DNA from 2 places in the Geobacillus sp. FSL K6-3411 genome. Region 2 is predicted to be linked to the other one. Evidence: riboswitches for the same ligand, from Rfam matches in the RefSeq annotation. Region 2 holds a riboswitch; the other holds the start of a gene.

Region 1 (7,335 bases), 1.4 Mb from region 2:
CAATCCCTTCCTGCTTGGCGATCAATGCGACGAGCGCTTCCGCTTCCAAATCGGGATATTCACCAACCCAGCGAATCCACTCCTCACTGTCCGGCCAGGCGGAAGGCGGCAGCTGGTACGGGTTCGTATTGACGCTGAAATCAACATACTTATGTGGAGGGGTAAGTCCGCACTGCTTATAGAGCACGTGCGGATTCGCCCCATGCGCCGGCCAATACAACGATCATCCCTCCGATCCATAGCCATAACGTAAAAACAAGCACCGTTCCGATCATGATGCCGACCGCCCGACGAATATGGACGGAGCGAAGCGGGACGTCCGGGCGGCCGATCGTCGGCCGCTCGGAAACAACGCCACCATATGTATTCGTTCCACCCAGCTGCACCCCGAGCAGCCCAGCCATCGCCGCCTCGAGCCAACCACTGTTGGGGCTCGGATGGCGGCGGGCATCGCGAAACAAAACTGCCAAAGAGCGACGAAGCCGGCGGCCACCATAAATGAACACCATGACAAGTGCCGTCAACCGAGCCGGAATATAGTTCAGCACATCATCCAGCCGGGCGGCTGCCCAGCCAAATTCGCCATACTTCTCATTTTTATAACCGATCATCGAATCGCACGTGTTCACCGCCCGATACAATAAGGCAAGCGGCGCCCCACCAATGGCTGCGTAAAAGAGAGGGGCGGTAACGCCGTCGCTCGTATTTTCCGCCACCGTTTCCACACAGGCACGGGTAATGCCGGCTTCATCGAGCCGCTCGGTATCGCGGCCGACGATCATCGACAGCGCGCGCCGCGCCTCCGGGAGATCGCCCGCTTCGAGCGGCCGCCGCACATCCTCAGCTGCTTCAGCAAGACTTTTTGTCGCAATAGTCGTAAAAATGAGCACCCCTTCGACCGCCACGCCAATGTATACTGACAAGGCATAGCTCATATGAACGATGAGCGCGGACACCCCATACACGATGGCCAGCACGGCGGCCACGGCCGCCACTCCCTTAGCCCGGCGGCCGCTTCCTTGATTCCAGTGCTGGTCGAAATAAGCAATCAGTCCTCCCATCCCGCGCACCGGATGCGGCAGCCAGCGCGGGTCACCAAACAGTGCGTCAAGAAACAATGCCAACGTCAGCGCCAACAGATGCGTCATCGTCTTCCCCTCCGTCGCTCATAGCGGTCGAGCGCCTCGATCGTCGCCTCATACACGAGCCGACCGAGCTCGCGGCCAAGCTCAGTCGCCGTCCCAGCATAAGCGAACGTCCGTCCAGTTTGTGTCGCGGCCACCGCGAGCGAATCGGTCGATGTCCCAGTGGCAACCGTTCCAGTTTCTGGATCGTAAACTCGATGATCCGCCAGCGCTTTCGCCTTCGCTTCCGTCGCTGTCATGACCGCCTGAACGAATGCCGCCTCGGTCAGCGTCCCGTCAATGATGATGACCATATTGATTGTCCCAGGCTTCGCTGCGAGCGGTTGGTGCTGCCACGCCCGAGCGGCGTCGACTGCATTCCCGACGCCGGCCGTCACCATGACCGCAACCGAAAATGCCTCCTTATCTTCCCAACGCCAGACCACATCGTGCACATCGACGGCGGTCATCATGCCGATCGTCTGGGCAACTGAAAATCCGTGCTGTTCCAAATAACGCCGCATGTCTTCGTCCGCATAGGGATTATCGTAATCCAGGCCGACATGTCGATTGACGAAGTGGGTCACCCACTGAAACCCGCTGCCAACAAGAGCGGAAGACAACACACGAAGTGGTTTGTGAGCAACGAGAACGACGGCGTCGTCGAGAAAAGACGGGTGCAGCCCACCGATAAGCGGTGCCTTCTTGCGTTGTTGTTGCGGCACAAACGAAAACATCGGCTTCGCCGCTACCGGATGTGCTTGGCGCACAACCGGGGCGGCAAACACGTCATTCAGCAGCCTCGGCGTCATGACGTCCGCCGGCGCGCCGAGCGCAGCTGTTTTCCCCTCTTTTAAAACAAGCACCCGATCGCAATAAAGACTGGCAATGCTCATATCGTGAAAAACAGCGACAACCGTCAAGCCGCGCGCACGTGCGGATTGGGCGAGCTGATCAAGAAGCCGAACTTGCCCGCTTATATCCATATGATTGGTCGGCTCATCCAATAAGAGCAACTGTGGCTCTTGGGCAAGCGCCCGGGCCAAATAGGCACGCTGCCGCTCGCCGCCGCTTAACCGCTCAAGCGGCTCATCGATTTTATCGGCTAAACCGACGGCGGCAATCACCTCTTGAACCACGGTTTCATCTTCTGCCGTCCATGTTGGAAACAACCCGTGCTGATGGGCGTAGCGGCCGAGCGCTACTGTTTCTTTCACCGTATAGCCATACGCCGTTTCCACCGCTTGCGGCAGGACGGCGGCCAACTGCGCCCATTGTTTTGCCGACAACTCGGAAAGCAGCCGACCGCTCATGACAATCTCACCGCTCGCAAGCGGAAGCTCCTTGCTGATCAGTTTCAGCAACGTCGTCTTCCCGCTGCCGTTTGGCCCTAAAATGCCAAACAACTCTCCTTTTTTGACGGAAAACGTCACGCCGTCAAGCACTTGTTTCTGTCCATACCGATGCGATACGGCACGCACATCGAGCATCATCATCCCATCTTTCGTTTCGTTTTTCGGAAAAATAGGGCGGCAAACAACGGGGCGCCGATGAGCGATGTAATGACGCCGATCGGCAGCTCGCGCGGCTCAATGACCGTCCGTGCCGCCACATCGGCAAGCACAAGAAACGCCCCGCCGTACAAGAGCGACAGCGGCAAAAGCACCCGATAGTTCGGCCCGCACACAAGCCGAACCATATGTGGAACGACAAGCCCGACAAAGCCGATCGTTCCCGACACCGACACCGCCGCGCCGGTGAGCAGCGCGGCCGCCGTCAAAATGATGATTTTGCGGCGTGTGACATCGACGCCGACGTGAAGCGCCGCCGCCTCGCCGAACGCGAACGCGTTCAGTTCGCGGCCGTTGGCGATGAGTGTTGCCGCACCAACGAGAAAAAACGGCAACAATAGCCCGCTATACTTCCATCCGCGCATCGCCACGCTCCCCATCAGCCAGGAAATGATTTGCCGCAATTCTTCTCCAGTCAAGGCGATCATGAGCGAAATAAAGGCGCTGAAAAAGGCGCCGAAAATAATGCCGGCTAAAATGATCGTCTCGACCGACATTCGCCGTTCAACCATGCGGGTGAACGTCAAGACAGCGGCAAGCGTCACCATGCCGCATAAAATGCTCACGATCGGCAGCGTAAACGTGCCGAGCAGCGGCCATTGCCAGCCGAGAAAAATAACGAGCACCGCCCCGACGGACGCACCGGACGAGACGCCGAGCGTATACGGATCGGCGAGCGCGTTTTTCAACAATCCTTGAAACGCCGCTCCGGCAAGCGCCAAGGAAGCCCCGACCAAAAAGGCAAGCACCACGCGCGGCAGACGGATCGCCATCACAATCGGCACCCAATCCGCCGGAATGTCGGCTGGAAGCGGCATCCCGAACCATTCGGCGGCGAGAATGCCGATAATAGAAGAAAAGGGAATCGACAGCGACCCGGTCGATATCCCTACGAGCAGTGAAAAGACAGCCGCAGCAGCGGCCACAATATATATCCACGTTTTACTTAAACACATCCGGGTAAATGGCTTTGGCAAGTTCCTCGACTCCTTCAACAAGACGCGGACCCGGCCGGCTCACTAGGTCGGTGTTGACATCATACACCCGCTTGTTTTTCACGGCCGGCACGTCCTTCCAAGCGGCGCGCTCAAGCACTTGTTTCGCTCCCCCGTATGTCGTGATGATGACGTCCGGTTTGTATGCGACCGCTTGTTCCTCGGTCACCATCGGCCAGCCTTCTAAGCTGCCGGCAACATTTTTGGCAGAAATCACCTGAAGCATCTCGTCCATAAACGTTCCTTTGCCGGTCGTATACAGTTGCGGCGGCGGCGACACTTCAATCCAGACATTCGCCTGCTTGTCGTCTGGAATTTGTTTTGCTTTTTCTTTGATTTGCGTCAATTTCTCCTTCATGCCGTGAATGATTTGTTCCGCTTTGTCCGCTGTCCCCGTCGCTTTGCCGATGAGTTCAATCGACGCATACACCTCGTTAAACGACGCGGCGTTATGGACAACGAGCACGGTGATGCCGGCGTCTTTCAATTGCTGCAGGCCGTCCTTTGAGTTATGGGCGCTTGACGCATGGGCGAGAACAAGATCCGGTTTCAAGGAAATAATTTTCTCGACGTTAAATTCCATGCTGCCGACTTTCGTTTTCGTTTTGACGTCGTCTGGATAATTGTCAAAATCGCTGACACCGACAATTTTCTCACCAAGCCCCAACGCGTAGGCAATTTCCGTATTGCTTGGAATAAGTGAAACGATTTTTTGCGGTTCTGCTTTGATCGTTACCTCTTCCCCCAGCCCGTCTTTCACCGTCACCGGAAACGCCGCTTGTTCCGTTTTCGGCTCTTCTTTTTTCGCTGGCTGGGCGTTGCTATTGGTCCCACCACTGCAGCCGACCAGCACGGCGGCCAGAAGGAATAGAGCAACCAACGCCGCCGTCCATTTCCAACGCTTCATCAGTTCGTTCCCCCTTTCGCTATGTAAAAATAAAAACGCCCATTCCGTCTAAATCTGGGAATGAGCGCGAAACAGACCGCCAATGGGCACAACCATGCCCTGTACGACTGTTTCCGCGTCTCACCCCCCGAAGATTCGGAAACTGCGGCAAGCAAGGCAGGTCTACTGGCTCATGCTTCATCCTACTCTGAAGCCTTCCCGTACGGAAAACAGCGCAAGCCATCTATCCGTACAGTGGCGATTTCATTTCGTCCGCATTGACAGTTGCGGGGACAGCTCCGGATTCCCACCGGATTCCCTATTAAGCCTTTTCGGCACCTTGCTGCGAGTTGATGAATTTGTCGGATATGGACATTTTTTATATTAAAGCAAGGTTTAACATTTGACAACTATGAATTTATGGTGGCTGACGGCAGGCTATCAGCGGCCCTCTCCCCCAGACGGCTCAGCTTCCTTCACCATGTTTCACGCGGAATACAGCACCCGTTCATCGTATTCAATGCCCGCAATTTATCTAGGCACATCACGCACCACCAACAGAGGGTGCGTTAATCGAAATGAACTTCGTCATATTTTGAAAAAAAATAAGGAAAGGTGCCCCTTCTCCGGAGCGCGCCCTTTCCTTGTACAAAATTTATCTCATCACTGTTGAATATATTTGTCAAACACAAACCCGAAATCTTTCACTGTATAGTTCTTTTTCGCTTCAGTAAGCCATTGAAACGCATACTCATTGATCGCCTTAAAATCGGCCGCAACGTTGGTGCCGTCGCCACGCATGTTGGCAAACAGGTTGGCCGCAAGCTCCATACTGCGCTGGGCATAGTCGAATTTCGTTTCGTTTTCCTCACAAATCGTGGCAATGGCCAATAGCGATTTATACAAATCTTTCAATTCCTCGATATGTTTTTTATGAACATCGATCGAGTAGGAGTGCGATCCGATTTTAAATTTGATTTCCGCATCCAAATCGACCGTCCCAGCCGTCTCGAGCGACACATCGGAAATCGGATATTTATAGTAATCATAGCGGCGCAGCGTCCGCTTTTTGCTTGTGGCGCTCGTGCCGTCTAGATGAATGAGTGCAAGGTTGGTGAAACAATACTCATCTGATTTGGATTTAATAAGAAAGTAAATTTTTTCTCCGTCTTCATGCATCACATAATCATCAGCATCGACTTTGTCGTAATCTTTCGGTTGAATGACCGAGCCGATGTCGCTCAGCCCAAGCACATCAGCGGCGACTTTTCCAAACATCCCGATTCTCCTCTCCGGTTTTCCTAGTTTTCAATTGACACCTCTGTTTCCGCATGCTGCACATTGTCTTGCCAAATGAGAGCTGGATGGACGTGTGCGCGGCTTTCCGCCATCGTCAGACAAACAAAAGATAGCTATCGTCTAATGCCTTCCATCTAATATTACGTGCACAAAGGAGAAAAGTTTCATTCCCGTAAAAAACAATCACCCACAACTTAGCACTCGTAAATGCGGAAAGGGGCGATCACGCCATAAAGGCCTCTCTCCGCATGCCAACAGCCGTTTCCGTTGATCACCCAAAACGGAGTGAACCGACGGTTTCGTCCTCAACTGCTCGGCAGCCGTCACATTTTCCTTGCCATCCGCAACACTTTTTGCTTGTTTTAGTCTTCAAAAAAGAGGCTGTATCGGCCTCTCTCCTTACTTCCGTTCAGCGGGAACAGAAAAACCTTCTTTGTTGAGAATAAACAATTGTTATCTCAAGGGCGATCTTGCCATGCGAATGTACGTATGGCGTTTGCCGCGAATAGCGATGGAATATGCCATAATGTTCTCTGGAACGGCGATGCCATGATAGCCAGCGTCGCCGATATGGTGCATATCCGCTCCGGCCATTTTGCTCGCAAGCGCGATTTGGCGAATCGTATGCTCATCCGCTCCTTCCTGACTTGTGCCAATCGTCAGCATGACAAGCGCTCCATGTTCATGCGCCACCCGAACAAGCTTCTCCGTTTTGTCTAATGTTACCCCTGGCACGGTTCCTGGAGCTGGCATCAAAACGATGTCAGCGCCAGCGCGAATAAATCGCACCACCACTTTTTCCGATACGATACCGCTTCCCGCTTCGTCGGCAACGCCTGCTGCGTGCATTTTCCCGGCAATAATTAGAGCGTCTTCGCCTAAAACAGCCCGCGCCGTTTCGATGGCTTTCACAATCTCATCATTCGTCACGCCTGTTTTCGGGTTTCCGGTCAGACAAATAAAGTCAACTCCTAACCGCTTCGCTTGTTGCAGTGACTCTGCCGTTGCCATTCTCCCTTTTGGCAATGACGCCAACGCCTCGAGCTGCTTCGCGTTCGGGTCAACAGGTTCCAAATTGACGCCAACCGGGCGCCCTGTCAACTGTTTTAACCGCTCCACCATATGATCGGGCTCATTCACGTCCAAACCGTTCACAACTGGACGGAACACATCGAACCAATTCAATAACAGCAAATCCGCCCCAAACGCCGCCGCCAGTTCGGCGTTGGTGATCGCTGGATAAAGCGGCGCAAATTCTCCGATGACTTCGGCAACGATCACTCTACCTTCTGACGCCTGAATCGCTTGTTTCAACTGCTTCCCTTCCATCTTGCGGAAATCGGAGGCGCTGCAATCTAACAATCGTTTCATAAGCGCTCTTCCTTCCTAACGTTCGCATACAAGAACGATCTGTCCATTTCACTTTTGATTATTTTCTCATCGCATTGGCTAAAAATTCG
Region 2 (7,335 bases):
TGTTTGGCGGTTACAATATTTATCGCGAACCGCAGTCACTGCGGCTGTTCGAGCGGATGCCAGACGTGGTGAAAGCTGTGTTGCGGATGATCGCGAAGCTTCTTCCGGATGGAATGAAAGGAAAAAGTTTCTTAGAACGCGGGACGACGCCGCTCGAGGAACGGTATGTTGGCAATGCGAAAATGTATAGCGAAAACGAAAAAGAGGCATTACTCAAAACATATCAAAAAGGGCGCGAGTATACAACGATTACGGCTCCCTTTTATGAAGAAACGTCTCATTACCCTCCGGTCAACCGGATGCAATACATTGACATTCATACATGGCTAAGAGGCGATATTTTATTAAAAGCGGATAAAATGACGATGGCTCATTCGCTCGAACTGCGGGTTCCATTTTTAGATCGAAAGGTGTTTGAAGTCGCATCCAAAATTGCTCCTGACATGAAAACAGCCAACGGTACGACAAAATACATTTTGCGCAAGGCCGCTGAAGGCATCGTGCCGGATCATGTGTTAAACCGGAAGAAACTAGGGTTCCCGGTGCCGATTCGCCATTGGCTGAGAAATGAAATGTATGACTGGGCAAGACGACTTATCTATGAAAGTGAAACTGACCATTTGTTCCATAAGGATGTGCTATACCGTTTGCTCGATGAGCACGCCCAGCAGAAAGCGGATCATAGTCGCAAGCTGTGGACCGTCTTGGCGTTTATGATCTGGCACCAAGTCTATGTAGAAAAGAAATACGATTTTGCTTTATCTGTACAAGACGAAAAGTGGTCAACATCTGTTTTGGAGGCATAGCAGCGAACTGAAAAGGGGTCTCGGGAGTGTAGCCGGGACTCCTTTTTTGATGATTGCAAACAGAAAAGGAGTTCAGCAGTGAAGGGGGGAGTCAGCTCCCGTTTGATGCGGAAAGCAGGATTCCACAACGTTTTCCCTCAAATGAGCAACGGTTGGAAACGTATGTGTTCACGGAATAAAAAACCCCCTTCTTGACCTGTTTCTCCGTAAGAAACAGGTCAAGAAAAGGGACCGCGAATGGGAAGTTCCACTGTAAAGGTCGCTCCTTCTCCCGGCTCGCTCTGAACGGAGATAGTTCCATGGTGCATATCCACAATTTGTTTCGCGATCGCCAAGCCGAGCCCGCTGCCGCCTGCGGCGCGATGGCGGGATTTATCGACTTTATAAAACCGCTCAAAAATGCGGGGTTGGTCATGCTTTGGAATTCCCGGCCCTGTATCAGAAATCGTGACGATGGCTTGTTCGCCACGGCGTTGAACCTGGACGGTGATTGTTCCTCCTTTCGGTGTAAATTTGATGGCATTATGGATCAAGTTCAGCCACACTTGACTGAGCAAATCTTCATCAGCTGTAATCGATACTTTTTCCATCACGGCACACATGTCCACGTCTTTTTCCGCCCACTGCGGCTCGCAGTGAAGAATGAGCGTTTGTAATTGCGTGTCCAAACGATAGGATGTCGGATGAAGCGGGTAGCGCTCAGAATCTAACATCGCCAACCGCAGCAAATTCTCGCTTAGCTTTGACAGTCTTACGCATTCAGTTTCAATAATATCAAGATAATGCATCCGCTGCTCTTGGCTTAAGTTCTCGTTTTTGAGTGCGCGGGCAAATCCACGAATCGATGTTAGCGGAGAGCCAATCTCATGAGAAACGTTGGAAATAAATTCTTGACGCATGTCTTCCATGGCCTGCAAATTTGCGGCCATGTCGTTAATGCGTGTCACGAGTTCGGCAAACGGATGATGCCGTCCGCCCCAGTCAACCTGAAGATTCACTCGAAAATCGCCTTTGGCGATTCGATTAATGGCGTCTATTAAGTGGTGCCAAAATACTCTTTCGCGCTTTCGCAAAAAAGGACCGATCGCGCTCATGGTCATCCCGAATAGCAAAAAGCCGAAGATCGATGAAATGATTTGCCGAACGAGCGGATGCGGCTGCCAAGCGAATCGGGTGTAGATCGCTTCTGTGATGAAATATGCCGCAGACCAAAAGAGGCAGATGATTGACATCACAGCGATCACGGTCAAGATGGATTTAAACACAAACCATAATCGTTTCATTGGCGTGCCTCCAGCCGATAGCCGAGTCCACGAATCGTGCGGATGAAAAAGGGAGCGTTCGGCTGAGCGAACCGTTCACGCAGCCGCTTGATATGAACATCAACGGTTCGCTCATCTCCTTCATAATCGTAACCCCAAATCTGTTCAATCAATTCGTCGCGCGTGAACGTTTTACCGGGATAGCTGGCCAGTTGAAAAAGCAGTTCGAATTCTTTTGGTGGCAAAGGGACTTCCACGTCTCCCAAACGGCATTCGTACGTCTTGCGGTTTAACGACAAATGGCCAATTTGCACGATTTGCGAGGTGGCGATACGATACCGTTTAAGCAATGCTTTGACACGGGCGACAAGTTCAAGGGGGTCAAACGGTTTGACGAGATAGTCGTCTGCCCCAAGAGAAAATCCTTTCACTTTTTCCCTCGTTTCCCCTTTAGCGGTCAACATCAGAATGGGAACATCGTCATAGTCGCGCAGTTCACGGCATAGTTCCCACCCATCCATTTCCGGCATCATAATATCCATAATGACCAAATCTACTTTCGTCGTTTCTAGCACGTCAAGTGCTTCTTTTCCATTAGCTGCTTCGTGGATTGTCAATCCTTCCAAACTTAAAAAATGGCTGACGAGTTCGCGGATATGTGCATCATCATCGACAACTAAAATTCGGGCCATTGTCATCTTCCCTCCACGCGTTCTCTTTTCCATTGTGCCGTTTTCGTTCGTCCCCGTCAATGTAGCGGGCGTATTGCTCGCCATTCATCGCTATTCGTCCGATGTTTTCGTTCGTTTCCGTTAATGTAGCAGCCCATCTGTTCCTTATTTTCATCCTGACGTCAGATCGTGAATGAATCTGTTTGTTGGTTTTGGCTGTTCGGGGGATAAGTGTCAGACATCCCCCATGATTATGCGCGGCGCATATAGACACGAACCGTGATCGGGGCAAAAATCGCGACAATCGCTCCTGCGCCGATTAAAGAAATAATAAAATCAGTGCCAATCGTGCCATGGTTCGTTAGTTCGCGAACGGCCGTGATCATATGGGAAAGGGGATTGGCTTTGGCAATCCATTGCAGCCAGTCAGGCATTGTCTTGACTGGCACGAACGCATTTGAAAGAAACATAAGCGGAAACAGCGCCAACATGGAAATTCCTTGTACGCTAGCTGCATTGCGGGCAATGACGCCGAAGAAGGCAAATATCCAGCTGACAGCCCACGTGCACCCGATGGAGAACACGATGGCAAGCGCCACACTGGCGACACCTCCTTCCGGACGATAGCCGATGAGAAATCCGATGGTAAACGTCAGCACAGCGGCAATGACATAGCGAACGACATCGGCTAATAACGCCCCTGCCAACGGCGCGATGCGGGCGATCGGCAATGATTTAAAGCGGTCGAACACACCTTTGTCCATATCATCCCGAAGTTGGACTCCTGAAGCGACAGAGGCGCCGATCAATGTTTGGATGAGAATGCCGGGAATAATCATTGGCAGGTAGTTGTCCACATTTCCGGCGATGGCTCCACCAAAGATATAAGTAAACATCAACGTGAAAATGATCGGCTGGAAAGTGACGTCAAATAGTTGTTCCGGCGTACGCCGTACCTTCAGCAAACCGCGGTAGGCCATTGTAAACGAGTTTCGCACCGCTTGGGAAATGCTCGTACGGCTGTTCAGTTGGCGAGTGTTCATTCTATCGAACCTCCCTTAGAACGCTGAATTCTTCTTCATCTTTTTTCGTTCCATGGCCGGTAATGGCTAAAAAGACTTCATCAAGGGTTGGTTTTTGGACGTTGACCTCGGCTAAGCGGATCCCCTCTTGCCGCAAAGCGACAAGCACGTCCGTCACTTGATCCGGATCGGCCATTGACGCCGTGATGTTCCCGGTTTCTGCAGATATGCTTGACCGGATACGGAGAACGTGTTCAATGATGCGTTTGGCCGCTTCGATCTTTTCCGGTTGTTGCAATTTGACTTGCAATGACGACTGGCCGACAGATGTTTTGAGTTCATCGGGGGTCCCTTCGGCGACAACACGGCCGTGATTAATCACGGCGATGCGGTCCGCCAATTCATCCGCTTCTTGCAAGTATTGGGTCGTCAACAGCACGGTTGATCCCATGCGGACTAAGCGGCGGATCGTTTCCCACATTTGATTACGTGTGATCGGATCGAGACCCGTGGTCGGCTCATCAAGAAAAATGAGCGGCGGCTGGGCGATCAGGCTGGCGGCGAGATCGAGGCGCCGACGCATGCCGCCCGAGAAATGTTTTAACGGGCGTTTGGCCGCTTCTGTCAAGCCGAATTCCTCCAATAATTCACTTGTTTTCCGTCGCGCCTCTGCTCGGCTCAGTCCGAGAAGTCTACAAAAGATCATCAAATTTTCTACAGCGCTGAGCGTTTCGTCAACGGACGCATATTGGCCGGTGACACCGATCAACTGTCGGACAATTTGAGGTTGCTTGACAACATCGTACCCAAAAATTTGGGCCGAACCGCCATCCGGGCGCAACAAGGTCGCCAACATTCGAATGGTTGTTGTCTTGCCGGCGCCATTGGGTCCAAGCACTCCATAGATCGTGCCGGTACGTACACGCAACTCGAGGCCATCTACGGCCCGATGGTCGCCAAAAACTTTTACCAATCCGTGCGCTTCCACTGCCCACTCTTGATGCTCGGAAGCGGAGCGGTGTTTGTGTCCCATTTTTGTGTCCTCCTCTTTACAATGATTTGTACATGGCAAATCGTAGCACGCTATTATGAACAGAATGTGAACAAGGAACAATTTTTTGATTTACCCACTCTTGCAATTTTCCCGGTTTTGGTATATGCTTGTTCCAGTAACATGATAAATACTATATATCGTTGTGTTTGTTTGCTTTAACAACTACATATGGTGATTGCAAGCAATGGTGTCCATCAGGACTTAATAGGGAATCCGGTGCGAATCCGGAACTGCCCCCGCAACTGTATGTGCGGACGAAATGGGATGGCCACTGGCGGTGAAAGCTTGCACGGCACGCCGCTGGGAAGGACCCAAAGTAGGACGATGCACGAGTCAGGAGACCTGCCTTGCTTGGAAGTTTCATGTTCTTCGGGGTGTGAGAAGATGAAACGATAGGGAAATAGAAAAAGGAATCGTATGCCTTTTTCTGTCTGTCGTTTCATCCGCTCGTTCACCCGAGCGGATTTTTTTATTGAAGGAGAGGGAAAACGAATGACAGCGGTCACGAAATCCATTGTTGTTGATGATCAAGGAAAAGAGAAGTCGCTTTCGCGCAGAGAGTTTGCCGCGTTAATTGAGCAGGCGACGGCAGGCTTTGTCCGTTTGTCGCTTGAGGAATATGAAGAGCGTGTATGGCAGCTTCTCAGTCGAAAAGAGTTCGTCACCGTTGATCAACTGTATCAAACCGCTATTTTAGAAGGGTTGTCGTACATTAGTGAAGAGGAGCCGGAATGGACGTTTGTGTGCGCGCGGTTGTATTTGCGGATGATGTACCGCGAGGCGGCACGGCAGCGCGGGTACGATGCGCGCGAGCGGTATGGTGATTTTTATTCATTAATCGTTTCTTTGACAGAACAAGGGGTGTACAGCCCGCTATTGCTTGAGCGTTATACAAAAGAAGAGATCGAGACGGCTGGCTCATTTCTTGATCCAGACAAAGACTTGTTGTTTACGTATATCGGGTTGCGCACGCTCGCTGACCGTTATTTGGCCCGCGATTATGAGCGGCGGCTGTACGAACTGCCACAAGAACGGTTTCTCATCATTGCTATGACCTTGATGGTGAACGAACCGCCTAAGCGGCGCCTCGAGTTGGTGAAGGAAGCGTATTGGGCGTTAAGCAACCTATATATGACGGTGGCCACGCCGACACTTGCCAATGCCGGGAAGTCATACGGTCAGTTGTCAAGCTGCTTTGTCGACACGGTGGATGACAGCTTGCAGGCGATTTACGACAGCAACACTGACATTGCCAATTTATCGAAGTCAGGCGGCGGCATCGGTGTCTATCTTGGCAAAATCCGTTCGCGCGGCAGCGACATCAGAGGATTTAAAGGTGTTTCGTCAGGCGTCATTCCGTGGATGAAACAGCTGAACAATACGGCGGTGAGCGTTGATCAGTTAGGGCAACGCAAAGGGGCGATTTCCGTCTATTTAGATGTGTGGCATAAAGACATTTTTGCCTTTCTTGATGCACGGCTCAATAACGGCGACGAACGGCTGCGCACGCACGACTTGTTTACCGGTGTTTGCATTCCTGATTTGTTCATGGAACAAGTCGAACAGCGAGGCGACTGGTATTTGTTTGACCCACATGAGGTGCGGAAGGTGATGGGGTTTAGCCTCGAAGACTTTTATGATGAGGAAAAAGGGCGTGGCAGCTTTCGCGAGAAATATTGGCAATGCGTCAATGACTCAAGGCTGTCAAAAGAAAAAGTGCCAGCGATTGAAGTGATGAAAAGCATTATGCGCAGCCAGCTCGAGTCGGGGACGCCGTTTATGTTTTACCGCGATGAAGTCAACCGGCAAAATCCCAACCGCCATCTTGGCATGATCTACTGCAGCAATCTTTGTACGGAAATTGCGCAAAACCAAAGTCCGACGGTGACGAAGCAGCAATATGTGAAAGATGGAACGATCATCATCGAAAAAATACCGGGCGATTTTGTCGTCTGCAATTTATCGTCAATCAATTTGGCGCGCGCCGTCACCGATGGAGTGTTCGAACGTTTGATTCCGATTCAACTGCGGATGCTTGATAATGTCATTGATTTGAACAACATTCCTGTGCTGCAAGCAAGCTTGACGAACAAAAAATACCGTGCTGTCGGTCTCGGTACATTTGGCTGGCATCATCTGTTGGCGTTAAAAGGGATTCGCTGGGAGTCAGAGGAAGCCGTCCGCTACACTGATGAGCTGTATGAAACGATTGCTTATTTGGCGATACAAGCTAGCATGGAGCTGGCGAAAGAAAAAGGGAGCTACCCGGGGTTTTCAGGGTCAGATTGGCAAACGGGTGCTTATTTTGAGCGGCGTGGCTACAAAAACCACGGCGAACGGGATTGGGATCGGTTGAAGAGAGAGGTGGCACGCTACGGGATGCGCAACGGCTATCTCATGGCGGTCGCCCCAAACGCATCGACATCGATCATCGCTGGCAGCACGGCGAGCATTGACCCGATTTTTCGAAAAGTGTATGCCGAGGAAAAGAAAGATTATAAGATTCCTGTTACGGTGCCG

Evidence for each region. Region 2 has a riboswitch for cobalamin ahead of NSQ22_RS04790 (ribonucleoside-diphosphate reductase subunit alpha). Riboswitches for the same ligand answer to the same signal wherever they lie in the genome.
Region 1: linked by a shared signal. The riboswitch ahead of NSQ22_RS11975 (ABC transporter substrate-binding protein) and the one ahead of NSQ22_RS04790 (ribonucleoside-diphosphate reductase subunit alpha) in region 2 are both predicted to bind cobalamin.

What each region holds. Positions count from the first base shown of each region.
Region 1 is NZ_CP150187.1:2,355,510-2,362,844, forward strand. Features, by position in the region: gene cobD (threonine-phosphate decarboxylase CobD) at 1-220, opposite strand, end outside; gene cbiB (adenosylcobinamide-phosphate synthase CbiB) at 177-1,148, opposite strand; gene NSQ22_RS11965 (adenosylcobinamide amidohydrolase) at 1,145-2,620, opposite strand; gene NSQ22_RS11970 (iron ABC transporter permease) at 2,617-3,651, opposite strand; gene NSQ22_RS11975 (ABC transporter substrate-binding protein) at 3,638-4,597, opposite strand; cobalamin riboswitch at 4,735-4,934, opposite strand; gene NSQ22_RS11980 (PH domain-containing protein) at 5,240-5,854, opposite strand; gene NSQ22_RS11985 (PEP phosphonomutase) at 6,329-7,246, opposite strand; partial or broken gene nagE (N-acetylglucosamine-specific PTS transporter subunit IIBC) at 7,305-7,335, opposite strand, start outside.
Region 2 is NZ_CP150187.1:931,909-939,243, forward strand. Features, by position in the region: gene asnB (asparagine synthase (glutamine-hydrolyzing)) at 1-806, shown strand, start outside; gene NSQ22_RS04765 (HAMP domain-containing sensor histidine kinase) at 1,025-2,089, opposite strand; gene NSQ22_RS04770 (response regulator transcription factor) at 2,086-2,760, opposite strand; gene NSQ22_RS04775 (hypothetical protein) at 2,735-2,914, opposite strand; gene NSQ22_RS04780 (ABC transporter permease) at 2,991-3,782, opposite strand; gene NSQ22_RS04785 (ATP-binding cassette domain-containing protein) at 3,784-4,794, opposite strand; cobalamin riboswitch at 4,984-5,180, shown strand; gene NSQ22_RS04790 (ribonucleoside-diphosphate reductase subunit alpha) at 5,308-7,335, shown strand, end outside.